One region of the Sinorhizobium sp. CB7 genome, then DNA from elsewhere that is predicted to be linked to it. Evidence: riboswitches for the same ligand, from Rfam matches in the RefSeq annotation. Region 1 holds a riboswitch; the other holds the start of a gene.
What was found. A riboswitch is a leader RNA that binds a small molecule or an ion and turns the genes downstream of it on or off. The one in region 1 is predicted to bind thiamine pyrophosphate.

Region 1 (15,314 bases):
TTCAGGATGGTGATGCGATAGGATTGGCTCGGGTTTTCCGATACCGCGGTCAAGGCGCCTGCGATGCGGGCGACAAGTCTTTCGGTCCTGGCATCCTTGTATTCGCCGCCATAGCTCGCAACGATGCGTGGATGTTCGCGGGCGCCCATCTGCGCGCGTGGATCGTTCTTTTGCACCTCATCGACGATCTGGGGGGTCGCGGAGGGTGAAACTGCCGGCTGATAGGACTGGTCGAGGAGCGATTGACAGCCGTTGAGGGCGACCGCCATCACCAGGGCGGTTGCTAGCCGCGGGAAGGGGATGAACGATAAAGAGCGAGAAAAACCGGCATCGGAAAGTCGCGAGGCTGTCATCTTGTCCAGTCTGTTCTTTCCATCCATCTGCATCGGTTCCGGTCCAGTGCCCGCTTGCGCCGGCCGCCGCCGTGATCAGTTTTGCCTGTCCCCGCTTCTGCTCCCAATTCTCCGCGGATAAATCAGCCTGCTCTAGCCGATTTCCGTATCAGTTGCATAGCGATTCTCTAATTAATTGTAGCGCCGTTGCACTTTAGCAAGCATGGCGTCGCACAATTGGCCTCTCTGGCAACAACCAAATTATGGCGAAAATTCCGTCCAACTGCCGCAATTTCCTTCATCCGCGCAGAAATAGGGCAAGAGAGGCGATATCGGGACGTGCGATGAACTCCTCAATCGGAGCCGAAAGCCTGATCTCACCTGCCTCGATGAAAAGGGCGTGGTCCGCAAGGCGGCGCACTTCGCCCGGATCATGGGAGACGATGAGGACCGTATTGCGCTTTTCCCTATGAAGTTCCAGCAGCAGCTCGACCATGCCGGAGCGCAGCCCGGGATCGAGCGCGGCAAAAGGTTCGTCGAGCATCAACACCGGTCTTTGCCGGACGAGGGCGCGGGCGAAGGCTGCCCGCTGCCGCTCGCCGCCGGAAAGGGTGGTGGGAATGCGCCGCTCAAAACCTTTGAGACCGACCCGGGCAAGGGCTTGCTGGATGCTCTCCCGGTCCGCCGACGAAAGGTGCATCGAAGGGTTGATGCCGAGGCCGATATTGGTGAAGAGATCGAGATGGGCGAAAAGATTGTTGTCCTGGAAGACGAGTGACGCCGGCCTTTGCGCAGGATGCCACGCGGTGACATTCTCGCCCATCAGCAGAATCTCGCCTTCATCGGGAGTTTCAAAGCCGGCTAACAGATTGAGAAAAGTAGATTTTCCGGAACCGGAGGGGCCGGTTACGGCGATAACGCCACCTGAAGGCAGATCGCAATCGAAACGGAAGCAATGTGTCCCGAGCCGCAACCGGACATCCCGCATGATGATGCCGCGGCTTTCAGCGGTTCTCACCCTCTTCCTCCTGTCTTGCCTGTCCGGCGGTGCCTGCGATCGTCAGCAGCAGGCAGATGATGCCGAGGATCAGCGCCAGCCCGTCGGCGTCACCGGTGCGGTAACTGCCCATGCGGCTATAGATCAGCCAGGGAAGTGTCACAAGCGAATCCGATCCGAACAGCGCGACGGCGCCAAGATCACCGAGCGAAAGTGCCATGGCAAAGGAGAGCGCGGTAAAAAGCGCCTTTCTCAAACCCGGCCAATCCACCAGCCGCATCCTCGAAAGGCCTGCAATGCCGAGGCTTGCGGCAAGCCGTTCGGTCCGCCGGCGGTGGATCGAATAGGCCGGTTCGAGCACGCGCATGACGAAGGGAAGGGCCATCAGCATGTTGATGCAGACAATCAGGACGGGCGCATAGCGGGTGACGTCGCCGAAAGGTCTGAGCATCATGAACCAGCCGGTGGCAAGCACGACCGGCGGCACCAGCAGCACCACCGAGGACGCGGCTGACAGCGATAGGGTAAAAGCCCGTCCGATACCGCCGGTCTGTCGTCCGACCGCAATCGCGTGCTTGGCGCGGATCATGGCGATGGAAACCGCAAGCGACATCAGCGCAGCTGCGAAGGAGATCGCAAGGCTTGTTGCCGCCGCCCGCCAGAACTGGCTTTCGCCGAGCAGCTTGATGAGGTCGGCCCTGATACCCGCGGCAATCACCGAAGTAAGCGGCAGGCCGATGAAGAGGAGCACAACGGCAAGCAGTGCGGTGTCAGTCAAGCGTGCAGATGCCGACCGGCCATCAAGGCGCCTTATTGCCCGTCCCATCGTCAAACCGGGCTCATCGGGGGCGAGGAAACGGGCCATCAGGGCGAGGATGACGGCCGTGACGGCGATCTGCAGCAAGGAAAGCGAGATCGCCCGGCCGGGATCGAAATCGAATCGCAGCGACTGGTAGATGGCCACTTCGATGGTCGTCGCCGCCGGGCCGCCGCCGAGGATGAGCACAAGGGTGAAGCTCGTCGCGCAGAGCATGAAGATCAGCCCGGCGATGCCGGGAATGAGCGGTCGCAATGCCGGCCATTCGATGAAGCGGAAGATCGCGAAGGACCGCATGCCGAGCCCGCTGGCCATCAGCCAGTATTCGGAGGGTACGCGCTCCAGTCCGGCAAGCAGCAGGCGGCAGGCGAGCGGAAGGTTGAAGAAGACATGCGCAAGCAGGATGCCGGTAAGTCCGTAGATGCTGACGGGTTCGGACAGACCGAGATATGCAAGCACCGCGTTGAGGGCGCCCTGCCGCCCCCAAATGCCGATAAGTCCGAGCGCGCCGATCAGGACCGGCAGGCCCATGGGCAAGGCCATGAGGCGGACAATCCATAGCCTTCCCGGAAAGCGGGGCTGACGGGCGAGCGCCCGGGCGAGAGGGATGGCGAGCAAGACGGACAGGAGCGTGGACAGAACCGCTTGCAAAAGCGTAAAGCGTAGCACCCGCAGGATGTAGGGATCGAACAGAATGTCGTAAGCGGCGGAAGCGCCACCTTCCATCACAAGGGCTGCTGCCGCGAGACCGATGAAGAAGAAGATGACGGCGAGACTGAGTGTCCCGCCGGCAAAAGCACCTTTCCTTTCGGCTGGGGTCAGAATCATCAATTCATGCTCATGGCAACCAGCCACTCGTCGATCCAGGCCTTGCGGTTGCGTGCAACCTCGTCCGGGCTCATCAGAAAGGTCTTGGCCGGATTGACGAGCTTATGAAAGGCGTCCGGCAGGGGCTCGGAGGTGGCCGAGACAGGCATCATCCAGTTGTTCGTCGGAATCGCATCTTGGAAGCCGGGCGTGACCATGAATTTCAGGAAGTCGCGCGCGAGGTCCTTCTCCGGCGCGTTCTTCAGAAGGCCGGCCACCTCTATCTGGATATAATGTCCCTCCGAGAAGGCGGCCGCCTGATAGCGATCGCTATTCTCGGCAACCATGTGATAGGCGGGCGACGTGGTATAGGAGAGCACCATCGGCGCTTCGCCCTTGGTGAAGAGGCCATAGGCCTCCGACCAGCCAGGTGTCACGGTCAGGACCCGTTTCCTGAACTTTGCCCATGCCTCCGGAGCCTTGTCGCCGTAGACGGATTTCACCCAGAGCAACAGGCCGAGCCCAGGGGTCGAAGTGCGCGGATCCTCGATGACGATCTTCTGCGAAGGATCGCCCTCGACGAGATCCTTCATGCTCGCGGGCGGATCCTTGATCGCCTGGGTATCGTAGATGACGGCGAAGTGGCCGTAATCATAGGGCACGAAAACATCATCCTTGAAACCGCCCGGCACTTCGAGGGTGGCGGTATCGATGCCGCTTGTATCGAAAAGGCCGGTTTCCTTCGCTTCGGTGATCAGATTGGTATCGAGACCGAGCACGATGTCGGCCTTGGTGCCAGCGCCTTCCAGTTTGAGGCGCGACAGCAGCGCCACACCATCCGCCACGCTGACGAAATTGATGCTGCAGCCGCAGGTTTTCTCGAAAGCGGCCTTCACCTTGGGTCCGGGACCCCATTCGGACGTGAAGCTCTCATAGGTATATATGGTCAGCGTCTTGTCCGCGGCCTGTGCCTCGGCAGAAAAAAGGGCAATGCCTGCGGTAAGCAGGATACCGGCAAATGTCGTCTTGAATAAGCGGGTGGGCATCGGCGCCTCCTCCATCGGTTTCGTGTTGAACGGGAAAAGGGCGCTGTCGAATGTCAGTCGTCTAATCCCTCCGCCGGTCTTAACCGGATCAGGTTCCGCGGGTTGGCTTCATGGGAAGCCTCTCAGCCCCATGTCCGCGAGAACATGGGGCACCCCGTTAGAGCGTCTGGAGATTTAGCCTCGCGCAATGGCGATGGCAAGGGAGGTGTTACTGGCCTGCTTATTCCGCAGCCTGTGCAGCGGCGGCATTATCCGCCTTCCTGACCTCGCTGGCGCGTGGGAGCTGGACGGGTTTCAGCATCAACGCCGCGATCAGGCCGATGAGCGCGATGCCGCATGAAGTCATGAAGAGCGGAGAGAAGGCGGCAGCGTAACCGTCGGCCACAGCCTGGCGGGTTGCCTCCGGCAAGGCTGCCAGCATCTTCGGCGTCACCTGCTCGATGTTACTCACGCCTGGGATGGAGGTGCCGATGCTTGCGAGATTGGTTGCGATGATCGCGCCGTAAATTGAAATCGCGATGGAAGCGCCCGCCATGCGCGATAAGGTCACGGAGCCGGTCGCCGCGCCGACATCGCGACTGGCGGCGGCGTTCTGGACACCGATGACGGGCACCTGCTGGGCAAGGCCGATGCCGATCCCGTGCAACAGCATCAGTGCGCCGATGAATATTACCGGCGTGCCGGCATGGACCTGTGACAGCAAGGCGAATGCGATCGCGCTGCAGGTCAGGCTGGCAATCGCGAAAGGCTTGTAGCGCCCGGTTACCGAAATGATGCGTCCCGCAGAGAGCGATCCGCAGACAAGGCCACCGGTCAGCAAGATAAAGAGCAGGCCGGCCATGGACGGAGAAAGTTCGGTCGTCGTCTGCAGGAAGAGCGCGAAATAATTGACCATTCCGATCGCGATACCACCGCTCATTACAGACATGATGAGAAGCAGGGTGAAGGTGGAATTGCGAAACAGCGGCAGCGGCACGATCGGCTCGGGCGCACGACGCTCGACGAAAACCCAGGCGATGGCGCAGAGAATGCCGAAGCCAATGATGGCCAGGCTTCGAACCGAAAGGAGCGATCCGAACAATTCCGTGCTATCGGCTGCCAGCACGACGCTGGTCGTGGTCATCGCCAGCAGGATCGCCCCGGCATAGTCGATCTTCGGTCGGCGGTGCGGCTTGCGGTAAGGCAGCATGAGGGCAAGACCGGAGAGCACGACAATGCCGATCGGGATGTTGACGAGGAAGATCGAGCGCCAGCCGAAGAGATCGCTCATCGTGCCACCGAGAACCGGGCCGATGGCGCCCGATGCCATCATCACGAGACTGGAATAGCTCTGGTAGCGCGCGCGTTCGCGCGGCTCGAAGAGGTCGGCATTGACGGAGAAGATCGAAACGAGAATGCCGCCGCCGCCAAGTCCCTGCAGAACGCGCGCGGCAATCAGCGTGTTCATCGAGACCGCGAGCCCACAGACGGCCGAGCCGACCGTGAAGATCGCAATTGAGGCCATCATCACATATTTGCGGCCGAAGAGGTCGCCGAGCTTTCCATAGACCGGCATAACGGCGCTCAGCGACAAAAGGTAAGCCGAACCAATCCAGCCAAAGCGTTCCAGATGACCGAACTCGCCGACGATCGTCGGCAACGCCGTCGACACGATCTGATTGTCCAGCGTCGCCATGAACATTGCGAGCATCAGGAAGAGGAAGAGGATGAGCCGGCGACGATGATCCGTCACAAGCGGCGCCTGCGCAGTTTGCATATCCATGGAAATAAATGCCCAATCTTTCGGAGTGCGCTTTTTTATGTGCTATTGGCATATATTTGTCAATGGCAACTGATTGCTTTTTGCATATTTAAAATTCGCGACAGTTCTGATATGATTAAATTATGACAGAAGCGATGACTGCACGCGAAATGCAAGCTGCCGCACAGGTCGAGGAAGACGGTATCATCCGGATCGGCCAGACGATGACCCGTATGCGCCTGATGACCGGGCGGCGATTGATCGGTCGCCTGGCTATCCAGAGCGTGGCGCCGGGGCTCGAACTCTCGCACCTTGATGTACTTGACGCCGTCCGTCGTGCTCAGCCTTCGGGCGAAGTCACCGTTGGGACGATCGCCGAAATGCTGCGCATTGATCCCTCGCGCGCAAGCCGTATCACGGCCGACATGGTCGGACGCGGCGTGCTGCGTCGCAAGGCCTCGCAGGCGGATGCACGCCGCATCGTCGTGGTCATAACTGCGCTCGGCCAGCGCCTGCTCTCGGAGATACAGGCGCAGAAACTGTCGCTGATCAACGATATTCTCGCCGACTGGCCAGCGGAGGATATCGAAGCCTTTGCCGTTCTCTTCGACAGGTTCATCGGCGGATATGAACAGGTCTTCGCAAAGCGCGACAAGGATATGCCCGGCTGACAATGAAATAGTCAGAGGAATATTCCGGCATCCTTTGATCTCGCTCAAACGCTTCCTTGTGACGTTCCCTTAGTTCTCTCCCCGATCGACAAGCAAGGAGAGAATCATGAAACGTCATCCGGCAAAGCTGGAAGGCATCCTCACTGCAGCGGTGTTGGCAATTTTCGCGCAGCCCGCACTGGCCGCAGACCTCGGGCCAGCCCCGGCCTCACCCGAGGCAGCCGTCGCAGAACACAGTCCATGGCAGGTCCGCTTGCGGGCTCTTGGTGTGATAACGCGCGATTCCGGCTCTGTCGGCGGCGTTCCGGGCTCCGACCTCTCCCATTCGGATACGGTCGTTCCCGAAATTGATTTCTCCTATTTCTTCACCGACAACATTGCGGCAGAGCTCATTCTCGGAACGACCTTTGCCAAGATCCATGGCGAAGGCTCGCTCGCCGGGCTCAATGTCGGCAAAACCTGGCTTTTGCCGCCAACACTGACCCTGCAGTATCATTTTACCGACTTCGGGGCCTTCAAGCCCTATGTCGGCGCCGGCGTGAACTACACGATTTTCTACAATCAATCGGCCAAGGATGCCAACGATCTGGACGTGAAGAACAGGTTCGGCCTGGCCGTGCAAGCGGGCTTCGACTACATGCTCGACGAGCATTGGGGCGTCAACGTCGACGTGAAGAAGATCTTCCTGCAGCCAAAATTCGACGTCAGCGTCGGCGGCGCCGAGCTGAACGGGAAGGCCAAGCTCGATCCGTGGCTGATCGGCGCGGGCGTCACCTATCGCTTCTGATCGTCATCATCTCAAGAAGGGCGTTCCGATCTGCCGCAGGAACGCCCCTTTCCCTTACCCCCCGCTTTGCGCTATGGGCAATGCCCATGAGCCGATCCACCTTCACCATCCTCCTCGGAGGCGAATTGCGCCTGACGGACCGAGTGCATGCTGCCGTCAGGGACAGCCGTATCATTGCGGCTGACGGAGGCATGCGCCATGCGCTCGGGCTCGACGTGACTCCGGAGCTTTGGGTTGGCGACTTCGATTCGACACCGACCGATCTCGACGGCGCCTTTCCCGAAGTACCAAGGCAGCCCTATCCTATGGCGAAAGCGGCGACCGATGGGGAAATCGCCGTCTCGGCAGCCCTGGAGCGCGGCGCAAAACGGCTGATTCTCGCCGGTGCCTTAGGGGGAGCGCGCTCCGATCACGCGCTCCATCATCTCATTTACGGCGTCAGCCTTGCCAGTCGGGGGCTCAATGTGCTGCTCACGTCCGGCGACGAGGAGGCGGTGCCGCTTCTGAGGGGCGAGGTCGAGATCGATCTGCCGGCGGGCAGTCTGTTTTCTGTATCGGGGTTCGGCGACCTTCGTGGCCTCTCCATTCGGAATGCTCGCTATCCTCTGGAAAATTTCCATTTGCCCTTCGGCTCGTCGCGCACCATTTCCAACGTGGCGGAAGGCCCTGTGCGCTTTTCGCTTCAAAGCGGCCGCGCGATCATTCTCGCCCGGCCCTATGATCTTTCCGGAGTCTGATCCTTGGCACCCCCTATTCTGAAACTCGACGATATCTTCCTGAGCTTCGGCGGCGCGCCTCTGCTTGCCGGTGCCGGGTTGCAGGTGGAGCCGGGGGACAGGATCTGCCTTGTCGGACGCAACGGCTCGGGCAAATCGACATTGCTGAAAATTGCTGCCGGCCTCGTCGAGGCGCAGTCGGGAGAGGTCTTCCGTCATCCGGCAGCGACGGTGCGCTATCTCGAACAGGCACCGGATTTCGCCGGATTCCGAACGGTTCAGGCCTATGCCGAGGCAGGTCTGGGTCCCGGTGACGATCCCTATCGCGTCACCTATCTGCTTTCGCATCTGGGGCTGACCGGTGAGGAGGACCCCAGGAACCTTTCCGGCGGCGAGGCACGCCGGATAGCACTTGCCCGGGTTCTCGCGCCGGAACCGGATATCCTGCTCCTGGACGAGCCGACCAACCATCTCGATCTGCCGACGATCGAATGGCTGGAAGGGGAGTTGCAGAAGACGCGGAGCGCCCTTGTCCTGATTTCGCATGACCGCCGTTTTCTCGAAAAGGTCTCGAACGCGACCGTCTGGCTCGATCGCGGGACTTCGCGACGGCTCGACCGCGGCTTCGCCCATTTCGAGGCCTGGCGCGATCAGGTGCTCGAGGCGGAGGAACTGGAGCAGCACAAGCTCGGCAAGGCGATCGAACGGGAAGAGCATTGGCTGCGCTACGGCGTCACTGCCCGGCGTAAGCGCAACATGCGCCGCCTTGGCGAGCTGCAGGACATGCGCTCGCGCTATCGTGGGCATAAGGGGCCGCAGGGGACGGTGCAGGCGGCTGCTTCGGATGCGCAGGAATCCGGCAAGCTGGTGATCGAGGCGGAGAAGATCACCAAGTCCTTCGACGGCCGTCCGATTGTCGCGCCCTTCTCGATCCGCGTCCATCGCGGCGATTGCATCGGTCTCGTTGGCCCGAACGGTGCCGGCAAGACGACGCTCTTGAAGATGCTGACCGGCCAGCTTGCCCCCGACAGCGGCACCGTCAAGCTCGGTACCAATCTCGAGATCGCAACCCTCGATCAGAAGCGCGAGGATCTCAATCCGGAAGAGACACTCGCCCACTACTTGACGGATGGTCGTGGCGAAAACCTGCTCGTTAACGGCGAACAGCGGCATGTGACGGGTTACATGAAGGATTTCCTGTTTCAGCCGGAGCAGGCGCGCACCCCAATCAAGAATCTTTCCGGCGGCGAGCGCGCGCGACTGATGCTCGCCCGCATCCTGTCGCGCCCGACAAACCTGCTCATCCTCGACGAACCGACCAACGATCTTGACATCGAGACGCTCGATCTCCTGCAGGAAATCGTTGCCGGCTTTGCCGGGACCGTCATTCTCGTCAGCCACGATCGCGACTTTCTCGATCGCACCGTGACCTCGACCATCGCGCCGGCCAATCCAGAGGCTCCCGACGGACGCTGGATCGAATATGCAGGCGGCTATTCCGACATGCTCGCCCAGCGAAAGGGCGCGATCGAGGAGCGCAGGAAAGCCGAGAGGGCTGCCGAAAAGCCGAAGGCCGCCGAGAGCAGCGCTGTCGCGGGCGATATATCCAAAGGGAGGGGGAAGCTTTCCTACAAGCAGAAATTCGCGTTGGAAAACCTGCCGAAGGAGATGGAGAAAGCGGAATCCGAGATCGCCAAGCGCGAGGAAAAGATGGCCGATCCCAGTCTCTTTACCAGGGATCCCGCCGCCTTCAGCAAACTTGCCGCGGAAATGGAAAAGCTGCGCGAAACGCTGGCCAAGATGGAAGAAGAATGGCTGGAGCTTGAAATGCTGCGCGAGGAACTGGAGGGCTAACGTATGTCGCACAGCGCTTTTGCGGCGACGGCATGCATGAACAACAGCCCTGCAGGCGGAAACTGTTATAATTAACAAATAGTTAATAAAAAATTGTTTGTCCCGCGGTGGAACATTTCCGCCGATGATCTGTTTCTGCTGAAATACCGGCCGAACGTTTTTGATCGTTCAGGGCGGAGAAAAGCAAACAGGGATACCTCATGCCGAACATAGGTAATGCGTCTTTGGCTGAAGGATAGGGACATGAATCATAAGGTGCTGATCGTTGAGGATGAGCCGCTGATTGCACTCGACATCGAGGGCATGGTCGAAAGTGCAGGGCTCGCCGTTGCCGGGATTGCCACGAGCACGGATAGAGCCATCGCGCTTGCGCCTTCTGCGGATATCGCGCTCGTGGACGTCAATCTTGCAGATGGCGCCACGGGGCCGTCGATTGGACGGATCCTGGCAGAAAAATATGGGCTGGCTGTCATTTTCATGACTGCCAATCCGGAGGCTGTTCGGGACGGCGTCAAAGGGATTCTTGGCGTGGTCAGAAAGCCCGTGCTGCCGCGAACAGTCGAGCAAATCCTGAAATATGCGATCGGATACATGACCGGAGCATATGCTGCGACACCTGCCGGGATGCAGGTTTTCCGGACCTAGACTCAAGGGAATTGTTAGCCAGTGCCTTGCCGGCCGCTGCGCGGTCCGGCGGCATGGCTGATGTCAAAGGGAGAACCGAAATCGACGATGAACCCTCTCTTGATCGTCGAAGTCTCCCATTCTTTCAGCGCATGCCGCCGGAGGTCCGCCGCTTTATTCGTCTCGTCAGACAGAGGAGATGCCCGACTCATGTCTAATATTCGCAATTTCGAATAGAGTGTATCATAAATCGATTTATTACAAGTGGTTCGTCGCATTCCCACAGGTTTTCGGCAAAGCGCTGATCATTCATTCCTGTAGAGTGCCAAATAGGCTTCGACGCTGGCCGTGTAGCGGTTGTCCTCGTCTGCACCTCGATCTTCCTTGCTCTCCAGAAGCGAGCGCGGATAAAGTCGCCCCGTCTGGCATGATCAAAAAAGCACAGTACTCCCACCCCACCAACCGGCCGTGCGCGAGCAGAAGGCCCTTCAATACTTCAATTCACCAATTGACTCGCAATCGCGCGCAGGTCGAAATATGATTCAATAAAGAAATACCGCGAAGGAATCGCCAAGCAACTCATATCATTGACGTAAGCGCGCGGGTCCGGCCATGGGTGACGAAGCATCAATTGCAGGTCAGAACGCCCTCTCGACGGAACAAGCGGGGTCGGAGGACGGTGAAGCGCCTTTGACCAAGCGAGCGCGGCAAGGGCAGCGCGCGGGCCGGCAGGCGATAATCCTCGTTCACGGCATGGGCGAGCAGATCCCAATGGACACGATCAAGGGATTTGCCCGGACCGTATGGCGAGGCGAGATACCTTTGTCGACGAAAATCGACGACGCCGACGAGATCTGGAGCAAGCCCGACCAGAAAACCGGGTCCTTGGAACTGCGTCGATTGACCACTCGTAAGACCGCCGAGGGCGGGAACTATCCAAACGGCGTGCGCACTGATTTTTACGAACTTTATTGGGCTGACCTCACTACGGGATCCACCTGGGAGCAGTTTGTTTCATGGGTGCGCTATCTGCTGTTCCGACCATTTTCGAAAGTTCCAGAGACGGTGCGTTCCGCCTGGTATTGTCTTTGGTTTCTATCCGCCCTGGCAGTGGGCCTCGCATTGGTCACCATCCTTCCGGCGTCGATCTGGAGCAAAGTAGCACCGGATTGGGTGCGACCGGTGGTGCTAATGGCTGTAGCCGCTCTTACCGCAACGATCCACACAATGGCGACGAAGTCGTTCGGGCGTGTGGTGCGCTACACGAGGGCTCAACCCGACAATATTGCCGCAAGAGCCGCCGTGCGGGAGCGCGGCCTCGAGCTCCTGCGTGCTCTTCACAAGGACGACAAATATGATCGGGTGATCATTGTGGCGCATAGCCTCGGCACCATTCTGGCATACGACGTCATCTCCTATTTCTGGGCCGAGCGAGAAGAAGCCAGAACCTTTCAGACGAATTCCGCTTCGTTTGCTGCACTTCAGAAGCTCGAAATGGCGGCCGCTGCATTTGATGCTCTTATTGCCAAGACGCAGGGATCCGCTGCGCCCGTTCGGCTGACACTCGAACAGTGCGCGACCATTCGAGCGAGCGAAGAATTCGCGAGCTTTCGTCATGCGCAAGCCGAGCTGCGTCGCACCATGCGGGACCCGGACAAACCATCTGCCAATTGGCTGATCAGCGACTTTCTCACATTGGGAAGTCCCTTAACGCACGCGGAATTCCTGTTGGCCCGAGATTGGCCGGATCTTTTGTCGCGACAGCGGCAGCGCGAATTGCCGACGTCACCTCCATTCAGGGAAGAACTTGAGCCGAGAACGCTTGGCATGGCTAAGAAGTTGGGCGGCTTCCCCATTGAAACGCCGGAGGCAAACTCTCGTCTTCTCTCGTTTCCCAACTCGAAAGACTCGGCGCTGTGGTCACTACATCACGGCGCCCCGTTCGCTGTCGTGCGCTGGACGAATATTCATGACCGCAGTCGCTATGTCTATCAAGGAGACCTCATCAGCGGTCCCCTCGGGCCTACTTTTGGCCCCGCGATCGATGACATTGACCTCGCCGATATTGACGGACAGTCCCATTCGTTCACGCATACGCGTTACTGGCAAGAGGAGGCATCGCCGCCACGGCTGAAATCGCTGCGAGACGCGATGAACATTCTCGATAAATAGCTGGAAGGCTGCGTGACGACGCGTCTTAGATTCATTTGGCATTTCTGACTTTAGGATTAAAGTTGGATACCAATGGAATTCAGATTTTGATAGAATTGATATCCTAACGGTTGTCAACTAGAACTTTAGGGGGCCATATCGGATATCGAAAACTGCCGGAGACTGCCGCCGATGCCCCGATTAACTCGAACGGAAAGCCAGGCCTTGACGCGCGAGCGTCTGCTGGATGCCGGCAGACGTATTTTTCTGCAGGAAGGTTATGTCCGTGCCAGTGTCGACAAAGTCGCGGAGGATGCCGGCTATTCGAAGGGGGCCATTTATTCGAATTTTGCCAGCAAGGAGGCGCTGTTCATTGCACTGCTCAAGCAGAAGTTCGAAAGCGATCTCACCGGATTGCGGGATCTGCTTCAAAATGTCAGCGATCCCGAGGAATTGCTTGTCAGCCTGCGCCGGCACTACACGAACCATGTCGAGGTGCTGGACATCACTCTTGTCGCGGCGGAATTCCTGACGCAGGTTGGCCGTGGCTCGCCCTATGTGCAGGAATGCAATGCTCTCTATGCGCAGCAGCGCCAGGCAATGGCGGAGCTCATCGCCGCACTTTTCGAGCGGTCCGGCCGCTCGCTTCCAGGCGCGCCGGTCGATCTCGCCACGGCTTTGATCGGCCTCAGCATGGGTCTCGCTCTCCAACGGGGCGTCGACCCCGATGCGGTTACCCCTGGCAAATGGGGGCAGGCCATCGAGCAGCATCTTCGAGGCCTGCTGGCGCTTGGTTAAGCGGCGGCGACAGCCGCTGACCTCGGGCGGCGGAATTGCCAGCGCCGTCATCTCTCACTTTTCCTTGATTCGTCAGGCTTGCGGGCGGGGCATAGATTTGGCGGCGACCCTTCGGAATTCCCGGAGCTCAGCGAGGAAAGAGATATGTCTGCAATTGGTTATTCAAGGACTATCGTCGCATTGGCCACCGGCGCCGTCATCATCTTAGGCGCATTTCAGAGTGCCTGGGCACAGAATGCGGCCGCCGAGCGCATCCGCGTGCGCGGCACCATCGAGAGCCTCGACGGCGATCAGCTTCTGGTTAAGACCCGTGAGGGCACCGATGCCAAGGTCGCCCTCAAATCCGGCTGGAAGGTCAGCGGAGTCAAAAAAGCCTCGGTCGAGGACATCAAGCCCGGTGATTTCGTCGGCGTTGCATCCCTGCCGAAATCTGGCGGCGGTGACAGCGCGCTGGAGGTCCTGATCTTTCCGGCGGCCATGAAGGGCACGGGCGAGGGAAGCCGCCCCTGGGATCTGAAACCGAACAGCTCGATGACAAATGCCACGGTTGCCAATGCGGTCAAGGCAGTCGACGGACATACCATCACGCTCACCTATCACGGGCAGGAAAAGACCATCTCGATCCCTGACAACACGCCGATCGTCACCTTCGCGCCGGCGACCGCGACTGACCTGAAGCCGGGTGCTGCCGTCTTCATCATCGCCGAACGTGCAGCTGATGGCGCGATTTCGGCCTCGCAGGTCGCCGTCGGCACGAATGGTATCGTTCCGCCGATGTGAATGGGACGAAGCTAACGAGATGCGTTAACGGGCAGCGAGCCCGCTATTTTTGATTCCACCTTCGGATGACCGGCTCGGTCAGGTCGTGTTCATAACCAAGGACACTGATGCTGGTCGTATCCAGGACGAAGTGCGCGCCATTTTCCGGCGGCAAGCCGAGCCAGCGTGCCGCAAGGACCCGCAGGAAGTGGGAACTTGAAAAGATAAGCACCGGCGCGCCGACGGCACGCAGTTCGCTGACGATCCGATCCGCCCTCGATCCAACGTCCGATGCCATCTCGCCCTCCGGACATCCATCCCGAAAAAGACGCCATCCGGGACGTTGGGCAAGGATCTGCTTCGTTGTCACTCCTTCATAGGCGCCATAGTCCCATTCTGCGAGATCCGCCTTGACAATGCGCGTCGCGCCGAACCCGGCAAGGGCGCAGGTGTTCATCGCGCGCTGGGAAGGGCTCGACCATACCTCGGAAAAGGAAAGGTCGCGCAGGCGGTCGGCAAGCCGACGGGCGGCTTCTTCGCCAGCGGTCGTCAAGGGGATGTCGGTTCGGCCGGTATGCTTTCCGGACGCGCTCCATTCCGTTTCGCCGTGTCGTACCAGGTAGATTTCAGGAACTACACTGCTCATCTGCATGCCTTTCGAATAGAGCCGCAGTTGATCGGTCATACCCTGCTCGAAATGCGGAGCGGTATCTGCCAGCCAATCTTCATCGCATCAAGAAGTTTCCGTGTCGAGCGATGATGTCGAGGATCGAAGCAAACCGTGTGATCACAAAGCCCACGTCCGGCAGTCATGCGCGGCATTAGACTAAAGTCATAATGCGAAAGCCTCTCTCTTTCTTGGTGCGGTTTTCTGTCACATTCTTCCGAGGCGTGTCGGGTCGTTGGGGATTCTGAGGAGAGTTGGGCCGCGGCGCGTTTGATTATTCTGGTGGAGGACAGACAAAATGGCAAATGTCGTTAGCGTCGGGGGTCAGAAGGCCGGCCCGATGACACGCGAGGAGAAGAGAGTCATCTTCGCCTCGTCGCTTGGCACCGTTTTCGAATGGTACGATTTCTATCTTTACGGGTCGCTCGCCGTTTATATCGGCGCGACCTACTTCAGTCAGTATCCTGAAACCACACGCAACATCTTTGCGCTGCTCGCCTTTGCGGCCGGCTTCCTGGTACGCCCCTTCGGCGCACTGGTGTTCGGT
Region 2 (15,314 bases), on a different contig from region 1:
CCGAGCGCATGATCAAGGATCTTGATGAGCGGCCCTCGACGCGAGATGTGAAGCAGATTTCCGAACAGTTCAACCGATCCGTGGTCAATGCGCGCTTCGAAAGCAAGGATGCCCTCTTTTCCGCGCTCGACACGTTTGGCTTCAAGCTCAGCCCAGAGCAGAAAGAGGCGGTCGCGAAGGCTGCCTATACCGGCTGGACCTGGACGACCGATAATTTCTGGCGCATCGCCTCTTCGCCCGACATGGCGCGCGTGCTCTTCAATACCGTTCTCTACGTTGCGCTGGCGCTTACCCTGTTCAACGTCGGCTATGCGCTGCTGCTGGCGATCTGGACGCATTATATGCCTGCCGCACCCGCCTCGCTCTTTCGCGGCATCTGGCTGCTGCCGCGCATCACGCCTGTTGTCATCTACGTGATGCTGTGGAAATGGCTTGCCTGGGATACGGGCTTCATTTCCGCCCTGATGGGCAAGTTCGGTTATCCGCCGAAGAACTATCTCCTCGACAACGCCTTCAACGCCTGGATCTTCGTGGTGATGATCAATGGCTTCATCGGCGCATCCATGGGCATGCTGGTCTTCTCCTCGGCAATGAAGGCCATTCCGAAAAGCCAGTTTCATGCGAGCGAGGTGGATGGGGCCAGCCGCTGGCAGCAGATCCGCTACATTATCCTGCCGCAGATGCGTTGGCCGATCCTGTTCGTTACCTGTTATCAGACGCTCTCGCTGCTCGCCTCATTCAACGAGACCCTGCTTTCGACGAATGGCGGACCCGGCCGGGCGACGGAAATCTGGGCGCTCGCCGCCTATCATACCGCGCTCAGCAATTACACCGGTAACCTCGAATATGGGCTTGGCGCTGCCATGGCGCTGGTGCTCGTCGTCATCGGCGTCGTGCTCTCGCTCATCTATCTGCGCATCTTCAACTACGGAACGCTTGTTTCCAAACCCCTGATCGAGGACTGACCATGGCCGAACAATCACAGCCTTCGGCGAATTTCAGCAGTTGGCCGGTCATCGTGGCGCTGACCGTCGTCAGTCTGCCCCTGCTTCTCATGTATCTCTATCTCTTCATGGACACGGTGGCAGTGAAGGACGTGGGCGCGCTGCTTCCTTCCGGCTTCACGCTGCAGCCATGGCGCTTTCTCTGGCAGACGCCCGCCGGCAAGCCGAGCATCTGGACTGTCACCCTGAACACTCTGCTTTTCTCGGCATCCACCACCACCATCGTGATGATCGTCTCATCGATGGCGGGCTATGTGCTGTCCCGTCTGAATGTTCCGGTGCGTGGCTTCTTTCTCGCCGGTGTCATGGTTTTGCACGCCTTCCCTTCGGTGACGCTCATCATCTCAATTTTCATCGTGCTGCAGATGATCGGGCTCTATAACTCGCTGATCGGCGTCATCCTGGTAAAGGCGGCGATCGACCTGCCGCTCGGCATCTGGCTGATGAAGGGCTTCTACGACACCGTACCCTGGGAAATTGAAATGGCGGGTGTCGTCGACGGCGCCTCACGCTTCCGTGTCTGGCGCAGCCTCGTGCTGCCGCAGGTGCAGCCGGGCATCATGGCGCTTGGTCTGTTCTCCTTCCTCTCCGGCTGGGGTGAGTTCATCCTGCCACAGGTGCTGGCGCCTGGAGACCAAGTCCAGATGCTTTCGGTCTATCTCGCCGGTCTCCTTAGCGACGACAACAATTACGACTTCGCAACCTTCAAGGCCGTCGGCGTCTTCTACCTCATCCCGGTGCTGATCGTTTACGCACTCTTTCACAAATATCTGATGAACATCTATGGCGGCGGGAGCAAAGGCTGATGCGCATCCTCCTCGACAAGTTTTCTAAAAGTTTCGGCTCGACCAAAGTTATCGAGGACATGACGCTCGAAGTCTCCGACGGCGAGATGCTGGCGCTGCTCGGACCATCCGGTTGCGGCAAGTCAACGACGCTGTTCGCCATCTGCGGGATCCACCGGCCGACCGGCGGCCGGATCCTTTTCGGCGACCGCGACGTCACCAATCTGCCGAGCCAGGCGCGCAACGTTGGCGTCGTCTTCCAGTCTTATGCACTCTATCCGCATATGACCATTGCCGAGAACATTGGCTTCCCGCTGAAGGTGAAGGGCATGCCCGCACGGGAGATACGCAAGGACGTCGAACGCATTGCCGACCTTGTCCATATCGGCAATCTGCTCGGCCGGCGCCCCGCCGAACTCTCGGGCGGCCAGCAGCAGCGCGTGGCACTCGCCCGCGCCCTGGTGCGCAAGCCGGACGTCCTGCTGCTCGACGAGCCACTCGCCAATCTTGATGCCAAGCTGCGTCTTGAGATGCGTTCGGAAATCCGGCGCCTGCAGCTTGAAACCGGGATCACCGCGATTCTCGTGACCCATGACCAGGTCGAGGCGATGAGCATGTGCGACCGCATCGCGATCATGAAGGAAGGCGAAATCGTCCAGATCGCCGCGCCATCCGCCATGTATCAGGACCCGCGCACCGCTTTCGTGGCGGGTTTTCTCGGCAATCCGCCGATCATGTTCCTTGCTGGAACGGCCGCGGCCGGCGGTATCTCGATCGGCAGAAGCAACATTCGCATTCCGCTGCCCGCATCCTCGGCGGCGTCCGACGGCGCGAGATTGACAATCGGCGTCAGGCCGGAGCACTTCGGCCCCGCCGGTGACATTTTCATACCGGGCAAAGTGACATTCGCCGAGACGCAAGGACGCGAAAATCTCTATGACGTGACGCTTGCCGACGGCTGCATCCTGCGGTCGATCCAGCCGGCGGGAAACAGCATCAAGGTCGGCGACGACGTGAACTGGGCGGTCAACAGCAATGCCGTCCTCATCTTTGCCGAAGATGGACGGAGGCTTTGATGCGGAATTTTGCATCCTTCTTTCATCGCTTCGGCTGGCCGGAGGGTATCGGCACGCTTCCCTTCTGCATCGGTCACCGTGGTGCGAGCGGCCACGAGCGTGAAAACACGCTTGCAGCTTTCCGCCGAGCCTCGGAGCTCGGCGCGGAAATGTGGGAACTCGATACGCAAATGACACGCGACGGCGTCGTGGTCGTCTCGCATGACGATCATTTGCTGAAGGTTTTCGGCGTGGATCGCACCATTTCCGAGATGACGGCAGCGGAGCTTACGGCACTGCCTGATGTCGATGTTCCGACCTTTGCCGAAGTCGCCTCGCTTGCGCGCGAACTTGGTGCCGGCCTCTATGTGGAGCTCAAGGCGCCAGGAACCGGTCTCGAATGCTGGAAACATCTTTTGGAGGTGAACCAGCGCTTCGCTTGTCTCGGCTCCTTTGATGTAGATCAGGTGCGCGAACTTCGCGATGCCGGCTGCGATTATCCCCTCTCAGTGCTTATTCGTGTCGGCCATGATCCGCATGTACTCGGCGATCAAGCCGGCGCCGACATCCTGCATCTCTGCTGGGAGCGCGCGGGCGAGCGGCCTCAGGATCTCGTCACGTCAGAGCTTCTTGCGAAAGCCTTTGACGCAGGTCGAGAAATCGTGCTCTGGCATGAAGAGCGACCGGAGGTCATCAAGGACATCATGGTGCTACCTGTGCTTGGCGTTTGCACGGACCTGCCGGAGCTGATGCGGCCGGCAAAGAACGGAGCGGATATTGACGAATAAGGGGAATGGGCCGCGCAAGATCACGTCCTTCGACGTGGCGCGCGTGGCAGGTGTTTCGCGTGCCGCCGTGTCGCGTGCATTTACACCCGACGCCAGCGTTTCGCCGAAAACGCGGGAGAAGGTTTATCAGGCTGCCAAGGACCTCGGCTATCGCGTCAATTACCTGGCGCGCAGTCTGACCAACAAGCGCTCCGACCTGGTCGGTGTCGTGGCGGCGGGACTGGACAATCCGTTTCGCACCCAGCAGATCGAGCATCTGGCGCGAGCCCTGCTGGCGCGCAATTTCCGACCGATCCTGCTGCCGACATCGAAGGAAGCGGATACATCAGCGGTCATCGGGCAGCTCCTGCACTATGCCGTGTCCGGCGTCATTGTCACCTCGGATGCCCCGCCATCGGAGATCTGTCAGGAATGTGCCGCTCAGGGCGTGCCGATCGTGCTCATCAACAAGGGAGATAACATCCCATTCGTAGACCGCGTCGTATCCGACGACCAGATGGCCGGCCGACTTGCGGCCGATCATTTCGTGGAATTTGGCGCCAGATCGCCGGCGGTCATGGCTGCGGCCGATGTATCCTATACGGCAAGACGTCGCGCGAGCGCCTTTATCGATCGCTGCGAGATGCTGGGTATTCCAGCCCGTCTCCTGTCGGTCGAGCTCAACGATTACAAACACGGCTACGATGCAGCCGAAAGTCTGGAGCAATCCGGCATCGATGCGCTTTTCTGTGTCAACGACTATATGGCTTGCGGTGTCATCGACAGGATCGCCCGCAACAGCCGGCGTCGGGAAGCGCCGCCGATCCGGATCATCGGCCACGACGATATCCCCCAGGCCAGTTGGGCAGCCTATGACCTGACCACGATCTTGCAGCCCTGTGACCTTCAGGCTGATCAGGCGATAGACCTGCTCATGAACCGTATGGCGGAACCGGGTGTCGGCGCATGCATCGAATTCACGCCGGTGACCCTGATCAGAAGAAGAACGGCCTGATCCGCGTCGCGAATTCCGTCCTGCAGCCGTTCAGGCAGAAATGCCTTCTCGCTTCAACCAGGCGAGCTCCGTCGCCGAAGCCTCGTCCGTGGTGATCTGGTCCGGCGCAAGCGCCATCAGCGCTAAGAAGTTCCGCCACTCGGCATTGGTGAAGCCATGTGCGGGATCATTCAGCGTGAAGGTCCATGCGTCGACTTTCTTGCCTTCACCATGGCAGAGCGCAATCAGATCGAGGCCGTCTTCGGCTGCCTTCAGAACGAGAGGCCAGTGCAGATAGACCGTGTCCGGCTCGGTCGGGCCGCGCAGGTCGGAAAGAAGCTCCCGTTCGACTGCTGCGGGCCCAGCGGCTCGATAAAGCGCCGCAAGCTTGTCGGTAGGATCGATCCCGCGAAGCAGCCGCGGGAGGCGATCCTTCACCGCGGCGATGAGCTCATAGCTGTGGCCGCTGACGATGACCGGAGCGCGGACATCTTGAAAATAAGTGGCGAGGTGCGCAATGCCTTTCTCGCCGATCGCCGTAAAATCGTCTTTCATATCGAATTGCATCAGTGCGTCGGGATGCGCCGATTGCAGCATGGGCGCAAGATCCTCGCTCAGGAGCAGCAGTCTGCCTCCGTCCTGCATGCGCACATTCTTGAGATCCGCCGGCGTCTTCTCGCGAATCGCTCCCTGCCCTGTGGTTTCTCCTTCCAGATTCTCATCATGGAGCACGACAAAACCGCCGTCGGCGCGCACGCGCAGATCAAGCTCCATGGAGGCGCCGATCCGAAAGCCATCTGCCATGACCTCCGCCGAAAACAGAGGATCGGTCATTTGCCGTCGCAACCTGTGCCACTTGAGGCGCGTCTGCCGCCCCTCTCTTTCAAGAGCGAGCCCGAGCCGAAAAGAGGACGCCACGTTCATCTCCATGCTGGTTGATTTGCCGGCTAAAGAAATTAACCGATCTATTGCTGATGACATATCGCAAATGAGATTGCGCGCGAAGAGGTTGGATCGGCCATAGAGCTAAGTTTTAAATCAATGCCCTTGCCAGACGCCGGAGCCGGGGCGATACGCTCGGCGTGCTCAGTTTTTCATCTGGCGTTGAGGGTAAATTGCCAGCTGACATAGTCTTTGGCCAATTCCACGCTCGCTTCCAGCGTTTCACCTGCAGCGAGCTGGGAAGCAATCGCACTTGCCATCATGCAACCGGTGCCGCGCATCGTGCCGGCAACGCGGGGTGCGGTGAAAATACGGGCCGGCATTGCGTTGCGAATCAGGATGTCTGCTGCCTCGTCACCTGTCGCATGTCCGCCCTTTATGAGCACTGCCTGCACGCCGCTTGCCAGCAGCACGCTACCCGCCTCCATTCCTTCCGCTGCACTTTGGGCAAGCGGGCGTTGGGTCAGCCGCGCCAGCTCCGGCAAGTTCGGTGTAATCAAAGTGCAGAGAGGAAATAGCTCGCTCCGCAACCGCTCTATCGCAGAGGCGTCAAGCAGGCCGCCTCCAGATGAGGCGGCGAGAACAGGATCGAGCACGACTGGCACATTCGGATGACGGCGGAGGATACCTGCCACTGCCGCAAGCGTTTCGCCGGTGCCGAGCATACCGATCTTGATCGCGGCGACAGGGTTACTTTCAAGTGCCGCCAGCATCTGCGCGCCGACCAATTCGGCCGCCACAGGCTCGATTGCCTTGACCGCGCGATGCGTCTGCATGGTTACCGCAGTGATGGCGACACAGCTCTTCAGCCCATGCGCGGTGACCGTCTCGATATCGCGGACGATCCCGGCTCCGCCCGACGAATCGGAGCCGGCTACGATCAGTACATGGACATCTTTCATCTCCATGGATCGGTCTTCCTGATCCATTCTCGGGTTCTAGCTTCCGGATCCACGTTCAAGGTGATGTCCGTGACAACGGCGGCGCTGTCGGCGCCATGGGCGAACACCCCTTCGATGCGGTCGACATTCAAGCCGCCGATTGCGACCAGGGGCAGGGGGCGAATGCGGTCCCGCCAGATGGAAATGCGCTCGAGGCCCTGCGGATCCCACTTCATCTGCTTCAGGATCGTCGGATAGATCGGCCCCAGCGCGACGTAATCCGGTTTCGCAGCAAGTGCCGTTTCCAGCTCCGTGTCGTCATGCGTGCTGAGCCCGAGCTTCAGCCCTGCCGCGCGAATTGCGCCGACATCGGCCTCGACCAGATCCTCCTGGCCGAGATGCACGAAATCGCAGCCTTCGTCGATCGCGAGCCGCCAGTAATCATTGACGATCAGCTGGCAGTCGTGCGCGGCACAGACCGCCTTGGCGGAGCGGATCTCATTGCGGATATCCGCCTCCATCCGATCCTTGATGCGCAGTTGCACCAGCTTGACCCCGATAGGCACCAACCGTTCTATCCAGGCGGCGCTGTCGACGATGAGATAGAAGGGATCGAGCTTCACGCGAAAACCGCCTTTCCGATGACCGGGGTCGAAGGCACGGCCATGTCGCGCGGCTCCAACATGCCCGCGTGGAACGCCTCATGACCGGCTTCGATCGCCTTGGCAAAAGCCGATGCCATGGCGGCCGGATCGGCGGCGCCGGCGACGGCCGTGTTGAGGAGCACGGCATCGAAGCCGAGCTCCATCACGGTTGTTGCGTGCGAGGGGCGGCCGATGCCGGCGTCGACGATCAGCGGCACATCCGGAAAATGCGCCCGCATGGTCCTCAGTGCCGCGATGTTCTGTGGTCCCATGGCGCTGCCGATTGGAGCGCACCAGGGCATCAGCACCTTGCAACCCGCCTCCAGCAGGCGTTCGCCAACGACGAGATCGTCGGTCGTATAGGGAAAGACGTCGAAACCTTCCTCGGAAAGAATGCGGGCTGCTTCGACGAGCCCGAAGACATCCGGCTGCAGCGTGTCGTGATTGCCGATGACCTCCAGCTTGATCCAGGACGTGCCGAACACTTCGCGCGCCATCTTTGCCGTCAGCACCGCTTCCGATACGGAATGGCAGCCGGCTGTGTTGGGCAGGACCCGGACGCCGAGTTCACGAATCAGCTCAAAAAAGGCGCCACCTTGCCGCCCGCCCGCCGTCTCACGGCGCAGCGACACGGTGACGATATCGGCGCATGACAGGCGCACCGCCTCCGCCAGGATCGCCGGCGAAGGATAGCGGGCCGTGCCGAGCAGGAGCCGCGAGGTAATCTCCGTTCCATAGAGTGTCAGCATGTCAGCCTCCTTGCATTGGGGAGAGAACCTCGATGCGGTCCCGGTCTCTCAATTGATGGGTCGCCCTGTCGGCCCTGTGCACCAGCTCGCCATTGACGGCCGTTGCGAGCCATTCGCCTTCGAACTCGAGAAGCGCCAGCAACTCGCCCAGGGTGCGAGTGGCAAGGTCATGCTCTTCGCCGTTGACTGTAAGCTTCATAGGAAGCCTCCTTTTCCGGTTGATTGCTAAGGACGAGTGCCGCGACCTGCTGCGCCATGGCCGGCGACAGCAGAAAACCGTGGCGGTAAAAGCCGTTGACGATAATCGTCCTTCCGTTGCGAATCACCCGCGGCAGATTGTCGGGAAAGGCCGGCCGCAGGCCGGCGCCGGTCTCGATGACGTGCGCCTCTGCAAAGGCCGGATGCAGAGCATAGGCGGCATTCAGCATCTCCATGAGAGACCGGACGGTGATCGGAGAGCAATCATCGCTCTCGATCATTGTCGCGCCGCACATGAAGAGACCGTTTCCGCGGGGCACGATGTAAAGCGGGATGCGCGGATGCAGCATGCGCACGGGACGGGACAGGTCCAGCTCTTCCGTCTGGAGATAGAGCATCTCGCCGCGAACGCCGCGAAGACCTTCGATTTCGCCGATCTTTGCCGAACCGGTACAGTCGATCGTCAGATCATAGCCGGCTTCATCGACTTCGCAGCCGAACGCCACACCACTGCGCTCGAGTTCTGCCTGGAGCGTGGAAAGCGCCACGCGTGGATCGAGGTGCGCTTCCTCCGGGAAGAACAGCGCCTGCCGGAACCGTCCGGCAAGCGCCGGCTCCAGCGACCCGATCTCGTCCGCATCGACCCAGCGGAAACCGGATGTGCGGGATGCGAAACGCCGCAATTCGCCCGTGTCACGGGCAGGGGCGACGACAAGGGTTCCCTTGCGCTGCACCTGCCCGGGGAGAGCCGCTTCCCACCAGTCCGCGGCATCCTTGCCAAGAAGCAGCACCGCTTCCTCGGCACTTTCCCGTTCGCACCAGGGTGCCAGCATGCCGCCCGCATACCAGGATGCCGCTTGCCCGAAACCCGGCGAATGTTCTGCGACGGTTACCTCGGCGCCGCGCGCCGAGAGCGCATAGGCGGTTGTGAGGCCGGCAACGCCGGCCCCTTTGACGAGGATACGCATTCCTATTCTCCAGCGGGCTGGGTTGCGCTTTCGACAGGCATATAGAGATCGCCGCCGTCGCGGTACTTTGCCGCCATGGCTTCCAGCCCCTCCTTCTGGGCTTCCGCGCGAATATCGTGCGAAATCCGCATGGAGCAGAATTTCGGTCCGCACATGGAGCAGAAATGCGCGACCTTGTGCGCTTCCTTCGGCAACGTCTCGTCGTGGAAGGAACGCGCCGTGTCCGGGTCGAGCGAGAGGTTGAACTGGTCCTCCCAGCGGAACTCGAAACGCGCGCGCGACAGCGCATCATCGCGGATGCGGGCGGCCGGATGTCCCTTGGCAAGATCGGCGGCATGGGCGGCAATCTTGTAGGTGATGACCCCGGTCTTGACGTCGTTCCGATCGGGCAGCCCCAGATGCTCCTTCGGCGTGACGTAGCAGAGCATCGCCGTGCCGAACCAGCCGATCATCGCGGCTCCGATACCGGAGGTGATGTGGTCATAGCCCGGCGCGATGTCGGTCGTCAGCGGTCCGAGCGTATAGAAGGGCGCCTCGCCGCAAACCTTGAGCTGCTTATCCATATTTTCCTTGATCTTGTGCATCGGCACGTGGCCGGGACCTTCGATCATGACCTGGCAGTCCTTCGCCCAGGCAATCTTCGTCAATTCGCCCAGCGTTTCGAGCTCTGCGAATTGCGCCGCGTCATTAGCGTCGGCGATCGAGCCGGGGCGAAGACCGTCACCGAGCGAGAATGAGACGTCATAGGCACGGCAGATGTCGCAGATCTCTTCGAAATGCTCGTAGAGGAAGCTCTCCTTGTGATGGTGAAGACACCACTTCGCCATGATCGAGCCGCCGCGCGAGACGATGCCGGTGACGCGATTGACGGTAAGAGGGATGTAGTGCAGCCGCACGCCGGCATGGATGGTGAAATAGTCGACGCCCTGTTCGGCCTGCTCGATCAACGTGTCGCGATAGACTTCCCAGGTCAGGTCCTCGGCGATGCCGCCGACCTTTTCGAGCGCCTGATAGAGCGGGACGGTGCCGATCGGCAGCGGCGAATTGCGGATGATCCATTCGCGGATATTGTGAATATTGCGGCCGGTGGAAAGATCCATGACCGTATCCGCACCCCACCGCGCCGCCCAGACCATCTTCTCCACCTCTTCCGCCATGGACGAGGTGACGGCCGAATTACCAATATTGGCATTGATCTTCACCAGGAAATTCCGGCCGATGATCATCGGTTCGGATTCCGGATGGTTGATATTGGCCGGAATGATCGCCCGCCCGGCGGCGACTTCTTGCCGGACGAATTCCGGCGTGACATGATCCGGAATATGGGCGCCGAAGCTCTCACCGTCACGGACCTGACCTTCGGCGGCAGCCTTGCGGCCGAGATTTTCGCGAATGGCGATGAATTCCATTTCCGGGGTGATGACGCCGGTCCGCGCATAGGCGAGCTGGGTTACTGCCTTGCCCGGCTTAGCCCGCAAGGGCTGGTTCCGGATCGGGAATTCCGGCGTCAGCCGGTCGCCGCTGACGAAGCCGTTGTCTTCCGGCCGCACATGGCGCCCCTCATAGGATTCGACGTCGCCGCGCGCGAGTATCCAGTCGCGCCGCAGCAGAGTCAGCCCCCTTTCGATGCGGATATCTGCATCCGGTATCGTATAGGGGCCGGAGGAATCATAGACCGTGACCGGCGGCTCGCCGGCCGTCGGATGAACGCTGATCTCGCGCATCGGAACCCGGATGTCCGGGTGGATTTCACCGGATACATGGATTTTCCGTGAAGCGGGCAGGGGCCCAGTGGTGACCGTTGGCGTGATATTGCGTGTCGGGGCATTCATAGCGAGGCTCCTTTGCCTGCAGCCCGCCTGTGGCTGTTGCCGAAGGTGGGCGCGTTTCGGTTCCGGAGTCGGAATGAAAGGGATTTCCGGCTCCGAGCAATGGAGACCCAGTTACAAGCCGGTAGGATGAAAAGACGCTATGCCGAGAAAATCCATTACAGGAATCATGGCTGAAAGCGCTTGCACCGTCCCTCCGCCAGTATGAACTGGATCAGGTTCAACGGGTCACTGCGCGCTTTTCAGGCCAGCAGTATCTCAGCCCCTTGCCGGGACCCCCCTGGTGAATGCAGTAATTCTAAGAACGGTTTGTCCGATGCGTCAAGCTCGATCTTGACGCAGGTCGGATCCGCCTGATTGCGAAGTGGCTAGTCTGTTATAAAAATGCTGCCATGCGGGGAGGATTTAAGATCATGCGCATTCGCCTGAAAGGGTGGCGAAAAGCACGTAAATCGGCGCGCTTCACGTGAATCATTTGCAAGGTAGGCAAGCAGCTACGACAGGCCAAGAGCCCGGGAGGGATGTAGCCGCAAGGCGACAAGACGGTCGAACGCGCGTTGCGCGCAACTAAAATGCATCTGCGGCAATGCTTGAGATGCCGGGACACTCTGCCAAGACAGTGCCGGATCTGCCGCAGGTCGCAAAGCCGGCATCAAAGGCGTAAGCGATGCATGCCATTTCCTCATGTGACCGGCACGGAAAGCGGTATCGTTCGCCGCTCCTTTGCGCTATAGCGCGACAGGAACCGGAATTTGATTTTGAGAGACAGGACCTGGAGCGTTTCATGGCCGCCGCAATCCGCTATCACGAAGGCGATATTTCAGTAGCCGATGCCGGCCGTTACACCGGTGCGATCGCAATCGATACGGAAACGTTGGGGCTCGTCCCCCGCCGCGACCGCCTCTGCGTCGTTCAGCTTTCCCCTGGCGATGGCACCGCAGACGTGATCCGCATCGCCGCCGGCCAGAAGGAAGCACCGAACCTTGTCGCCATGCTGGCTGATCCATCGCGCCAGAAGATCTTCCACTACGGCCGCTTCGATATCGCCGTTCTGTTCCACACTTTCGGGGTGACGGCGACGCCGGTCTTCTGCACCAAGATCGCGTCGCGCCTCTGCCGGACCTATACGGACCGTCACGGGTTGAAGGATAATCTCAAGGAAATGCTCGACATCGACATCTCGAAAGCACAGCAATCATCGGACTGGGCGGCCGAGACCCTTTCGCCGGCACAGCTCGAATATGCGGCATCCGATGTTCTGTATCTTCACACCCTTCGCGATCGTCTGGCGGAACGTCTTGTTCGCGATGGACGCATGGAGCATGCGCAAGCCTGCTTCACCTTCCTGCCGACCCGTGCCAAGCTCGATCTTCTTGGTTGGGAGGAGACGGATATCTTCGCCCATAGCTGACGCGCAAAGCTGCGGCCGCTGTCCAAGGCGGCCGAAATCGGCTCGTAACTTCGCGGTTACAATTTGTTAACGGATCTCCGCTAAACTTTTATCAGTTTTCCTGCATTCGACGGCGCCATGACGCGTCATGCGGACTGGAACATTCTGCGCTCAGGCAGAAAAATGTTCTAGAATTAAAGAGTTAGAGCGGTATTTGCGCTTTCATTTGAGCGCGCTGGGCTCTAGGGAGATCCGCCTCGGAATGCACCGGACCGCATGAGCGCGGTCTTTTGTGACCTGCTTCCATCATCTCTTCTTGCGAGAAAGGAGCATGCCATGTTGTCTCCTGTCCGTGCAGCGTCCAATGTAAGCCTCACGTCCCAGAAACAGGCAGCTATCGTCGGCGAAAACCTCACGGGCGCGAATACCGTGATGGCTGCGATTGCTTTATCCGGCACCGTCGACACCAGTGTCGAGGGCAAGCTCAATATGCTGCTGCTCGCCGCGCGCACCCGCATGGTCGACAGCCTGCTTGCGGTCATCGATGCCGCCAGCAGATCGATCGGTCTCAAGCGGGAGGCTGGCGAAAGCAATGCGTCTTTTGCGCTGAGAATAGCGGATACGATCCGTGATCTGACGCCAAAGCAGCTGACAACCGTCCAGCAGCAGTTGAACGCGCAGGGACAGACCATTCCCCTGCAATTGATCGCGCAGGCCCTGCATAATCCGACTGGACCGCAGGCTGCCCAGATCGTCGCCTATATCGAGCTGGTGCGCTACAAGGATCTTGCAACAAGGGCCGTTGTGAACTCCTATGGCCAGAACGGCGGGATAGAAACGCAGGAGCCGCACCCATCGGTAACGGCACAACCGCCACGCCAGGACCAGGGCATGCAACCGCACCCGCCGCAGAGCGTATCGGCGGAGAGGCCGTCGACTGCTGCGCCGGCATCCTTTGCGGCGTCCCTGTTTGCGGAAGGGGCGGAGATACAGCAGGTCGAGGTAGTCGAGCAGGTTTTGACCGGCGGCTCATTGGCAGAAGAGGTCAGAGCCGAAGACAAGCGGACCGCAGACCCGCCGCAGCCAAAGACAGCGGTCACAAGCGATCGCCCGGCGATGCCGGTCTTGCGGTCGGCCGCAGCGACGGCGACCGTGATGCCCGGCGAAATTCTCTGGATCGCCGCAGATATTCAGGAAGGACTGAAGATCGTCCTGGCTCGGGTGATCGAGGCCGCCGGGCCTGAGCTCCTCGACATCATGGCGGAAGGCGAACAGGCTGTCGATGCTATCCTCGCTCAGGCGTTGATTGCGGATGTTCTGGATGGCGAAGAGATGCAGCCGAGAGAAGCCATTCTCGAAAAGGCCGCGACTCCCGAAAAGAGCAGCGGCGATCGCCCGGCCGTGCTGTCCAACACTTCCCCGCCATTGACGGAAAATGATGCTGAACGCGCACCGGGCGTCGAGCTTTCCCAGCTGTTCGATGAAGCTTTGATTGCACCTCCAATTTTGGCGGAATCGCAGGCGAAGACGATAGCTCCGCTTCCGCAAGGCATTCCCTTTGCCGTCGCGCAATATCTGCCGGCCCTGGATGATGCCGCTGAGAGCAGCTCGTTGAAGATCGATCGCGTCGATCCCGTGGACGACGAGGAGGAAGGGCAAGGCCAAGGCCAAGGCGAGCCGCAGGATGGAGAGGAAGGGAAACAGGGGGCAGCTTCGGACGACGGCAATGAAGCGGCGATATCCCAGAGCACTGATAGCGGCGAGGAGGAGACTGCGGAAGCCTCCGATTCCGTGGCGACTGCCAGCGCCGATGCACCTGCGCCTGAACCATTGGCGCTCTCCATGGCGGCGCCGGTCGTGCCTGCCGTGGATCCTGTCTACAATCTCTATCAGCGTATGGCGGGGTGGGAATAAACTCGATCGAATAGCCGACAATGAAAAACCCGCCGGAGCGATCCGGCGGGTCTTTAATTCGTTGAGGCTTGACCGAGGATTATTCGGTGTTGCGGTTCTTGAGAGCCGCGCCAAGGATATCGCCGAGCGAAGCGCCCGAGTCGGAAGAACCGAACTGTGCGACGGCTTCCTTCTCTTCCGCGATCTCCAGTGCCTTGATGGACAGCATGATCTTGCGGTCCTTCTTGGAGAAGTTGGTGACGCGGGCGTCGACGACCTGACCGATCGAGAAACGCTCCGGACGCTGTTCGTCGCGGTCGCGAGAAAGGTCGGCGCGGCGGATGAAGGAGGTGATGTCCTCGTGGTTGACGAGCTTCACTTCGATGCCGCCGTCGTTGACGGCGATGACTTCAGCCGAGACGACGGCATTCTTGCGCAGTTCGCCGGAAGCGGCGGCTTCGCCGACCGAATCCTTGCCGAGCTGCTTAATGCCGAGCGAGATGCGTTCCTTGTCGACATCGACGTCGAGAACGACCGCCTTGACGACATCACCCTTATTGTACTCCTCGATGACCTGCTCGCCCGGACGGTTCCAGTCGAGGTCGGAGAGGTGCACCATGCCGTCCACATCGCCTTCGAGGCCGATGAACAGACCGAATTCGGTCTTGTTCTTGACTTCGCCTTCGACTTCGGTGCCGGCCGGATGGTTGCGGGCGAATGCAGCCCACGGATTTTCCAGCGTCTGCTTCAGGCCGAGCGAGATGCGGCGCTTGGTCGGATCGACTTCGAGAACGACCACTTCGACTTCCTGGCTCGTGGACAGGATCTTGCCGGGGTGAACGTTCTTCTTGGTCCAGGACATTTCCGAAATGTGGATGAGGCCTTCGATGCCCGGCTCCAGCTCGACGAACGCACCGTAGTCGGTGATATTCGTGACGGTACCGGAGATCTTCTTGCCTTCCGGATACTTGGCCTGGATGCCATCCCACGGATCGCTCTCGAGCTGCTTCATGCCGAGCGAGATGCGGTGGGTTTCCTGGTTGATGCGGATGATCTGAACCTTGACCTGCTGGCCGATGTTCAGGATTTCCGACGGATGGTTCACGCGACGCCATGCCATGTCGGTGACGTGCAGCAGACCGTCGATGCCGCCGAGGTCGACGAACGCACCGTAATCGGTGATGTTCTTGACGACGCCGTCGACAACCTGGCCTT

Region 2: it holds a riboswitch for thiamine pyrophosphate, as region 1 does, so the genes downstream of both, thiC (phosphomethylpyrimidine synthase ThiC) here and thiB (thiamine ABC transporter substrate binding subunit) in region 1, are expected to answer to the same signal.

The regions. Positions count from the first base shown of each region.
Region 1 is NZ_JAULLL010000026.1:39,970-55,283, forward strand. It holds gene AAE029_RS32585 (M48 family metalloprotease) at 1-269, opposite strand, end outside; gene AAE029_RS32590 (ATP-binding cassette domain-containing protein) at 631-1,320, opposite strand; gene thiP (thiamine/thiamine pyrophosphate ABC transporter permease ThiP) at 1,337-2,974, opposite strand; gene thiB (thiamine ABC transporter substrate binding subunit) at 2,974-3,999, opposite strand; TPP riboswitch at 4,048-4,166, opposite strand; gene AAE029_RS32605 (MDR family MFS transporter) at 4,220-5,761, opposite strand; gene AAE029_RS32610 (MarR family winged helix-turn-helix transcriptional regulator) at 5,896-6,411, shown strand; gene AAE029_RS32615 (OmpW family protein) at 6,518-7,198, shown strand; gene AAE029_RS32620 (thiamine diphosphokinase) at 7,279-7,935, shown strand; gene AAE029_RS32625 (ABC-F family ATP-binding cassette domain-containing protein) at 7,939-9,768, shown strand; gene AAE029_RS32630 (response regulator) at 9,985-10,413, shown strand; gene AAE029_RS32635 (hypothetical protein) at 11,005-12,564, shown strand; gene AAE029_RS32640 (TetR/AcrR family transcriptional regulator) at 12,736-13,341, shown strand; gene AAE029_RS32645 (hypothetical protein) at 13,486-14,121, shown strand; gene AAE029_RS32650 (histidine phosphatase family protein) at 14,165-14,746, opposite strand; gene AAE029_RS32655 (MFS transporter) at 15,066-15,314, shown strand, end outside.
Region 2 is NZ_JAULLL010000013.1:169,257-184,570, reverse strand. It holds gene AAE029_RS24285 (carbohydrate ABC transporter permease) at 1-965, shown strand, start outside; gene AAE029_RS24280 (carbohydrate ABC transporter permease) at 968-1,810, shown strand; gene AAE029_RS24275 (ABC transporter ATP-binding protein) at 1,810-2,865, shown strand; gene AAE029_RS24270 (glycerophosphodiester phosphodiesterase) at 2,865-3,632, shown strand; gene AAE029_RS24265 (LacI family DNA-binding transcriptional regulator) at 3,622-4,626, shown strand; gene AAE029_RS24260 (glycerophosphodiester phosphodiesterase) at 4,657-5,523, opposite strand; gene AAE029_RS24255 (hydroxymethylpyrimidine/phosphomethylpyrimidine kinase) at 5,700-6,455, opposite strand; gene AAE029_RS24250 (thiamine phosphate synthase) at 6,446-7,051, opposite strand; gene AAE029_RS24245 (thiazole synthase) at 7,048-7,821, opposite strand; gene thiS (sulfur carrier protein ThiS) at 7,823-8,020, opposite strand; gene thiO (glycine oxidase ThiO) at 7,989-8,987, opposite strand; gene thiC (phosphomethylpyrimidine synthase ThiC) at 8,990-10,819, opposite strand; TPP riboswitch at 10,990-11,108, opposite strand; gene AAE029_RS24225 (ribonuclease D) at 11,601-12,227, shown strand; gene AAE029_RS24220 (hypothetical protein) at 12,543-14,120, shown strand; gene rpsA (30S ribosomal protein S1) at 14,200-15,314, opposite strand, start outside.